DNA from 2 places in the Janthinobacterium sp. SUN128 genome. Region 1 is predicted to be linked to the other one. Evidence: predicted binding sites of a transcription regulator. Region 1 holds the regulator's gene; the other holds the start of a gene.
The links. Region 1 encodes LexA, which represses DNA repair genes until DNA is damaged. Its sites were predicted from a motif close to ACTGTATNNNNATACAGT; they were not measured.
Positions count from the first base shown of each region.

Region 2: a site for LexA is predicted at 1,578-1,595, ahead of imuA (translesion DNA synthesis-associated protein ImuA). Genes of this name have one in related genera too.

Region 1 is NZ_JAPWHY010000001.1:3,143,119-3,147,325, reverse strand. It holds gene purF (amidophosphoribosyltransferase) at 1-541, shown strand, start outside; gene O3297_RS14240 (cystathionine gamma-synthase family protein) at 585-1,826, shown strand; gene lexA (transcriptional repressor LexA) at 1,893-2,528, opposite strand; gene rpsF (30S ribosomal protein S6) at 2,804-3,193, shown strand; gene priB (primosomal replication protein N) at 3,214-3,513, shown strand; gene rpsR (30S ribosomal protein S18) at 3,539-3,829, shown strand; gene rplI (50S ribosomal protein L9) at 3,857-4,207, shown strand, end outside.
Region 2 is NZ_JAPWHY010000001.1:3,278,843-3,283,049, reverse strand. It holds gene O3297_RS14810 (GNAT family N-acetyltransferase) at 1-91, shown strand, start outside; gene O3297_RS14805 (putative Na+/H+ antiporter) at 144-1,409, opposite strand; gene imuA (translesion DNA synthesis-associated protein ImuA) at 1,616-2,326, shown strand; gene O3297_RS14795 (DNA polymerase Y family protein) at 2,256-3,743, shown strand; gene O3297_RS14790 (glutathione S-transferase N-terminal domain-containing protein) at 3,825-4,207, shown strand, end outside.

The DNA of each region.
Region 1 (4,207 bases):
CTATATCGGCCGTACCTTCATCATGCCGGGCCAGGCGGCGCGCAAGAAATCCGTGCGCCAGAAGCTCAACGCGATCCCGTCCGAATTCAAGGACAAGGTCGTGCTGCTGGTCGACGATTCCATCGTGCGCGGCACCACCAGCCGTGAAATCGTGCAGATGGCGCGTGAAGCGGGCGCGACGAAAGTCATCTTCGCCTCGGCTGCGCCGCCGGTGATCTACCCGAACGTGTACGGCATCGACATGCCGACGCGCGACGAACTGATCGCCTATGGCCGCACGACGGAAGAAGTGTGCCGCGAAATCACGGCCGACTACCTGGTGTACCAGGATATCGGCGCGCTCAAGCAGGCCATCGCCGACGTCAACCCGGCCCTGACCAACTTCGAAGCGTCGTGCTTCGATGGCGTGTACGTGACGGGCGACGTGTCGCAGGAATACCTGGACCGCCTGGAATATGCGCGCCACCATCCGAAGGCGGCAGCGCCCGAAGATACGCCGCGTTCCCAGCTGAACCTGAACCTGGCGACAACAGAAGCGTAATTATCTTGCCCGGCTAGCGCCGGGCTTTTTTTGCTCCGCGATCATGAACGATAAAAAAAACTACGGCTTTACCACCACCATCCTGCATAACGACCGCCGCAAGGGCATCGAGCACGGTTCCCTGCACAAGCCCGTGCATACTTCCGTTGCCTTCGGCTACGGCGATGCGCGCCAGCTCGCTTCCGTATTCCAGGGCAAGGAGCCCGGCTTCCGCTACGGCCGCCAGGGCAATCCGACCGTCTCCGCGCTGGAAGACAAGGTCAACAAGATGGAAGATGGCGTCGCCACGCTGTGCTTCGCCACCGGCATGGGCGCCATCGGCGCCGTGGTGCAGGCGCTCTTGCGCGCCAGCGACCATGTCGTGTCGTCGGCTTTTTTGTTTGGCAACACCAACAGCCTGTGGCAAACGGTGACGGGGCAGGGCATTGCCGTGTCGTTCGTCGACGCCACGGACGTGGCCAATGTGGCCGCCGCCATCACGCCGCAAACGCGCATCGTGTTTGTCGAAACCATCGCCAATCCGCGCACGCAGATCGCCGACCTGGCAAAGATCGGCGCATTGTGCAAGGAACGCGGCATTTTGTACATCGTCGACAACACGATGACGACACCCTACCTGTTCCGCCCGAAAGCCGTGGGCGCGGGCCTGGTGGTCAATGCGCTGACAAAATCCATCGGCGGCCACGGCAATGCCCTGGGCGGCAGCTTGACGGACACGGGTGTGTTCGACTGGACGCAGTATCCGAACATTTTCGACAATTACAAGAAGGCGGCGCCGGCGCAGTGGGGCATCGCGCAAATCCGCGCCAAGGCCTTGCGCGATTTCGGCGCCTCCCTGGGCCCGGAGGCGGCGCACCATATCGCCGTCGGCGCGGAAACCATGGCCTTGCGCATGGACCGCACCTGCTCGAACGCCCTGGCGCTGGCCACCATGCTGGCCGCCGACCCGCGGGTAGCGGCCGTGCATTACCCGGGCTTGGCCTCGCATCCGCAGCACGCGCTGGCGACGGATTTGTTCCGCAGCTATGGCTCGCTGTTCAGCTTTGAGCTGAAGGATGGCATCGATTGCTTCGATTTCCTCAATCGTCTCAATCTTGCCATTCCAGCGAGCAATCTCGGCGACACGCGCACCCTGGTCATTCCCGTCGCCCATACGATCTTTTACGAGATGGGCGCCGAGCGCCGCGCCAGCATGGGCATCGCCGAATCCCTGATCCGCGTCTCCGTCGGTATCGAGGATGAGGCGGACTTGCTCGAGGATTTCCGTAGCGCCCTGGACGCATAAAACGCCTGGGCAATAAAAAAGGGCCGCAACAGTCATGCTGTTGCGGCCCTTTTTACATGCGGAGGTTCAATGCCAGCTGCGCATCAAGCCTACCGCCAAACCTTCCAGGGCGAATTCATCTTCCGGCGATACGGTAATGACCTTGAAGTCGGGGTTTTCCGGCAGCAATTCGATGACGGAACCGGTTTTCTTGTAGCGCTTGACGGTGACTTCGTCGCCGATGCGGGCGACAACGATCTGGCCATTCTTGGCGCTATCGACCTTCTTGACGGCCAGTAAATCGCCATCCATGATGCCGGCGTCGCGCATGGACCAGCCGCGCACCTTCAGCAGGAAGTCGGGCTTGGCCGAAAACAGGGCGGGGTCCACGTTGTAGCTCGCTTCCAGGTTTTCCTGTGCCAGAATGGGCGAGCCTGCCGCCACCCGGCCGATCAGGGGCAGCGACATCAGCAGCGCTGCCGGCACTTTCGATGGCAGGGCTTCAGCGGCCGCGCCGATCAGGCGGATGCCGCGCGAGGTGCCGGGAGAAATCTCGATCGCGCCCTTGCGGGCCAGGGCCTGCAAATGCTCTTCGGCCGCGTTGGCCGATTTGAAACCCAGTTCATTGGCGATTTCGGCACGGGTGGGAGGAAAGCCCGTGTTTTCAATCGCGTCCTTGATCAGGTTCAGGATTTGTTCTTGTCGTGCTGTCAGCTTGATCATGAGCGGTGGGTGCATACTAAAATGCTGTCTATATGAACAGTCTGTATTTTTGTACAGTATCGCCCACTATGCAAGGGGATTTCCGTGTTTTAGGCGAATTTCGCAATAAATACTTGTCCAGGGGCGGAAAGCACGGTGGCGCGCGGGCTTTTCGGGGGCTGGTGGAAGGAATGATTGAAACGTTTGCAAAAGGCGGTTATAATCTTCGGCTGACCTTCCCACACCCGTCTTGACGCCGGGGTGGGCGATTATCAATCCGACCTGAAGGAGTTTGCATGCGTCATTATGAAATAGTCTTTATCGTCCATCCGGACCAAAGCGAGCAAGTGCCCGCGATGATCGAACGCTACAAAGCCAGCGTAACCACCCGCGGCGGTTCGGTTCACCGCGTGGAAGATTGGGGCCGCCGTCAAATGGCTTACTCGATCCAAAAGCTGCCTAAAGCACACTACATCTGCCTGAACATCGAATGCGACAACGAGACCCTGGTCGAGTTGGAAACAGCATTCAAATTCAATGATGCCGTGTTGCGTCACCTGACCGTTAAAATGAAGAAAGCTGAAACAGCTCCTTCGCCGATGATGAAATCGGTACAACGCGAAGACGCGGCCAAAAGCCACCGCACCGAAGCACCAGCAGCCGCTCCAGCCGCAGCAGCAGCTTAATTCTTGACCAGGATCGTGCGCTGAACCAGCTACAAGTAACCGCCATCATTGCCGAGCGCGAAATATTGCGCTATACCCCGGCAGGGCTGCCGATTGTGAATGCAGTATTGCAACACAGTTCGCAGCAGATGGAAGCAGGGATTGCCCGTTTGACCGAGTTTGATGTTGCCGCGCTAGCCGCTGGCGAAATTTCAGGCAGGTTCAGTCAGGCAAGCTTGGGCGGGGTGTATCAGTTCACGGGTTTCCTGGCCAGGAAGAGCCGCAACAGCAAGAGTTTGGTGTTTCACATCATTGATTTTAGTGCAGTCAATTCTGACTAGCGCATTTTAGATACAGGAGCCTGACATGGCATTCGGTAAAAAGTTCGACAAAAATAAGCTCAAGCTTAAAGAAAAACGCAAACAGCAAAACCCGTTGTTCAAACGCAAGAAGTTCTGCCGCTTCACCGCAGCTCACGTTGAGCAAGTCGACTACAAAGACGTCGACACGCTGAAAGACTTCGTCCAAGAAAACGGCAAGATCATGCCAGCACGCCTGACCGGTACCAAAGCGCACTACCAGCGCCAAGTTGACACCGCAATCAAGCGCGCTCGCTTCCTCGCGCTGCTGCCATACACCGATCTGCACCACGCTTAATCGGTCAGATATTCCTGGAGAAGAACTATGCAAATCATTCTGTTAGAAAAAGTTGTTAACGTCGGTAACCTCGGCGAAGTCGTCAAAGTCAAAGACGGTTACGCACGTAACTTCCTGATCCCGCAACGCCTGGCACGTCGTGCTACGGCAACCGCTGTGGCTGAATTCGAAGTCAAGCGCGCCGAACTGGAAAAAGCTGCTGCCGCCAAACTGGCCGCATCGCAAGCCCAGGGCGAAAAACTGAGCGGCCTGACCGTTCAAGTTGCTCAAAAAGCTGGTGTTGATGGCCGTCTGTTCGGTTCCGTCACCAACTTCGACATCGCTGAAGCGCTGACCAAGCAAGGTTTTGCTGTTGAAAAAGCACAAATCCGCATGCCT
Region 2 (4,207 bases), 140 kb from region 1:
GCACAAGGGTTTTCGCAGCGTGGGCACGTTCGACTATGCCTACAGCCTGTTCTATGACCGGCTGCATTTCCTCGTGTATGAGGGAAACTGAAGAGGGAAATTGAAGGCAGCAGGGGCGGCCGGCAGCCGCCCCGTGATGAGGCTTACAGGGCCAGGAAGGCCAGGCCCGCCACAGCCGTCGGCAGCAGGGCGCCGGCCAGCAAACCGACGGCGCCGATCGATTCATCCTTGAAGCCGCGGCGCAGCAGGGCCACGCCGGCCGGGTTCGGCGCATTGGCGATGACGGTCAAGCCGCCACCGGCCACGGCGCCGGCCATCAGCATGTATTTCGCTTCGTCCGTCATGCCGACGATCAGCGAACCGAGGTAAGTGAGGGCCGCATTGTCGGTAATGGCCGTCAAGCCCAGGGCGCCGAAGAACAGGGCCAGCGGTTTCAGGCTGGAAACGATGGGCTGCAGCCACCATTGCTGCATGCCGCCCAGTACCACCAGGCCGCCGAGGAAGAAGCCGACCAATAAACCCTCTTTCAGGATCAGCGGGCTTTGATAGCGCTCATACGCCTGCACGAAGCCGAGGAAGAACAGGAACAGGCCGATGAACAGCACGGGATGGTGCGCCAGGGCGACGACGCCGGCCAGCACGATCATATGCACCAGGCTGACGGCCAGCGGCACTTTTGGCGCTTCGACTTCACCGGCCTTCGGCTTGATGTCGGAGGTGTTGCTGTGCAGGTATTTGCGCAGCAAAATGCTCACGCCGGTGGCGTTGACGAGGACGGCGATGGCCGCCTTCCAGCCGAAATGGCTGGCCATGTAGGCGCTATCCCAGTTCCACGTGGTGGCCACCATCAGCACGGGCGGCGCCGCGTACGAGGTGAGCGTGCCGCCGATGGAAACGTTGACGAACAGCACGCCCAGCGCGCCGTATTTCAGCCATTCAGGGATGCCCGGGCGGAAGATTTGCGGTGCCAGCATCAGCGCGGCCAGGGTCATGGCGGCCGGTTCCGTGATCAACGAACCCGTCAGGGGCACAAGCGCCAGGCCCAGCCAGACGAGGGCCAGTTCCGTGCGCAGCGGCATCACGCGCGCCACGCCTTTCAACAGGCGCTGCACGGCGTCGAGCACGGGGCGCGAGGCAGCCACGACCATGACGACAAAGACGAACAGCGGCTCCGTGTAATGGCGCGACTCGGCATACTCGATGGCCGCATCGCCGCCCGAGACAAAGGCCATGATGATGATCAGGATGAAGGCCCAGAAGCCGAACACGACTTCCACTTCGCCCAGCAAATGCAGCAGGCCCGCATGGCGGGGGTGGCGCCGCGACAATGTTTCAAACGACTTGGCGGCGAAGGTGTGGATGAGCGCAAGCCCGAAGACGATGGCGCTGATGATTTGGATGGTGGTCAAATGCGTTTCCTTATGGACGGAGGAGGCCGACTGGTACTTTGCCAGACGGTAAGGAGAGTGCTTATGGTACAGCAATCGATGTGAAAAACGGTGTTTTTCGGACGTGGCGGGACGGCCCCCGGGGAGCTGCGGCGCAGATAAGCCTTGCCAAAAACGTGGCTGGATAGTACTGTATATGCATACAGTATTTATCTTCATATTCAATTATGCAACATTCCGAATTGATGGCCTCGCCGGAAGCCTTGCACCCGTCCCTGTGGCGCGCATCGCAGCTGGGGCAGGGCGCCACGCGCTGCCTGGACACGGGCTTTGCCGCCCTGTCCGCGCAGTTGCCCGGCGGCGGCTGGCCCAGCGGCAGCCTCATCGATCTGCTGGTGCAGCAGCCGGGCAGCGGCGAATTGCGGCTGCTGGCGCCCGCGCTGGCGCAGCTGCCGGGCTTGCCCATCGTGCTGCTGCAACCGCCCCATCCGCCGCAGGCGCTGGCCCTGGCCGCGCAGGGGCTGACGCCGTCACAATTGCTGTGGTTAAAGAGCGCCAGCAGCAAGGATGCCTTGTGGGCGGCGGAAAATATCTTGCGCAGCGGTAGTTGCGGCGCCTTGCTGTTCTGGCAGCCGCATGTGCGCGCCGACAGCCTGCGCCGGCTGCACCTGGCCGCGCAGTCCGGCAACACCCTGTTTTGCATGCTGCGCCCGCTGCACGGCGCGCAGGATGCATCGCCGGCGCCGTTGCGCCTGTCCGTGCGTCCGGCCGCCGGCGGCATCGAGATCGGCTTCATCAAGCGCCGGGGACCGCAGCGCGACGCGCCCCTGTTCCTGCCCCTGCAACCTCCTTCATTACTGCTACGCCATGCGACTCTGGATCGGCCTGTGCCTGCCCCGGCTCCCGCTCGAAGTGTTTTGCCCGCGCTGGTCGGTTGACAGCCTCGGCGTGGTGCTGGAGCAGGAGCAAGTGATGGCCGTGTCGCCGCTGGCGCGGGCAGCCGGCATCCGGCCGGGCATGCGCCGCGCCGGCGCGCTGATGCTGGCGCCGCAGGCGCGCCTGCACGAACGCTCCCAGGAACTGGAGGCGCAAGCCCTGCAAGCGGTAGCGCTGGCGCTGCTGCAATATTCGCCGCTGGTGGCGCAGGGCGAGGAAGCGACCCTGCTCGTCGATGCGGGCGCCAGCCTGCGCCTGTTCGGCGGCGTGCGCGCCCTGTGCCGGCAAATCGCGGCCAGCTTGCGCGCGCTCGGCTACACGGCCCAGCTGTCGTGCGCCCCCACGGCGCGCGGCGCCTGGCTGCTGGCGCGCGCCGGGACGCGCCGGGGCCGGACATTGAGCATGGCCAGCCTGGTGCGCCGCCTCGACCGCCTGCCGTGCGCCTTGCTGCCGCCGGCGCGCCCCTGGCTGGAATGGCTGGACGGCATCGGCTGCCGCACCCTGGGGCTGCTGCGCCACTTGCCCCGGCCCGGCTTGCAGCGCCGCTGCGGCGGGGCCTTGCTCGACATGCTCGACGATGCGCATGGCCACGGCACGGAACTGTACCTGTGGCTCGAAGCGCCGCCCACGTTCCGCGCCAGCCTGGAACTGTTCGACCGCGTGGAGCACGCTGACGCGCTGCTGTTCGGCGCGCGCCGGCTGCTGCAGCAAATGACGGGCTGGCTGTGCGCGCGGCAATTTGCCGTCGAGCGCATCCAATTGTTGCTGGCGCACGAGCGGGGCCGGGTGGCGCGTGCGCCCACCGTCATCGACCTGGCGCTGGGCGAGGCCGTCTGGCGCGACGAGCACCTGGTGCGCCTGCTCAAGGAACGCCTGGCGCAGCTGGTGCTGGACGCGCCCGTGATCGGCCTCACGCTGGAAGCGCTGCAGGTGCAGCCGATGGCGCCGCCCAGCGACACCCTGTTTCCCGAACCGGGCGGCACGCCGCAAGAGCGCCAGCGCTTGATGGAATTGCTGGTGGCGCGCCTGGGCACGGACAATGTCTTGCAGGCCGCGCCGCGCGCCGATTACCGTCCCGAGGCGGCCAACCAGTGGCTGCCGCTGCCTGCCAAGGCCGGCGGCAGAAACGCGGTGCCGGACTTGCCGCCCGGCTTGCCCGGCATGCCCCGTCCCGGCTGGCTGCTGGCCCAGCCCATCGCCCTCCTGATGCGCGAGCACCGGCCATTCTATGGCTCGCCTCTGAAGATGGTCTCTGTCGCCGAGCGCATCGAAGCGGGCTGGTGGGGCCAGTCGCAGGCGCGCGATTACTTCATCGCCGAAGGCCTCGACCATGCCCACTACTGGGTCTACCGTGAACGCATCGCCGGCAGCGGAGAAGATGCCGCGCCGCGCTGGTTTTTGCATGGCTTGTTTGGCTGAATGCGCTGTCCTGCTGAAACTGCCATGCTTGGCTATACTGGCTGCCCGGCGCCGCATCTTTAATTGAAATGAAGGATATCCATGACACAGCTTCCCGACTTCCCCATCACCCAAAAATGGCCTGCCCGGCATCCCGAGCGCCTGCAACTGTACTCGCTGCCGACGCCGAACGGCATCAAGGTTTCGATCCTGCTGGAAGAACTGGGCCTGGCGTACGAGCCGCACCTGGTCAGCTTCGAACAGAATGACCAGCTGTCGCCCGCCTTCCTGTCCCTCAATCCGAACAACAAGATTCCCGCCATCCTTGACCCGGACGGTCCCGATGGCAAGCCGCTGGCCCTGTTCGAGTCGGGCGCCATCCTGCTGTACCTGGCCGAAAAGACGGGCAAGTTCATCCCCCAGGACGCAGGCCTGCGCTATGAAACGATACAGTGGCTGATGTTCCAGATGGGCGGTATCGGGCC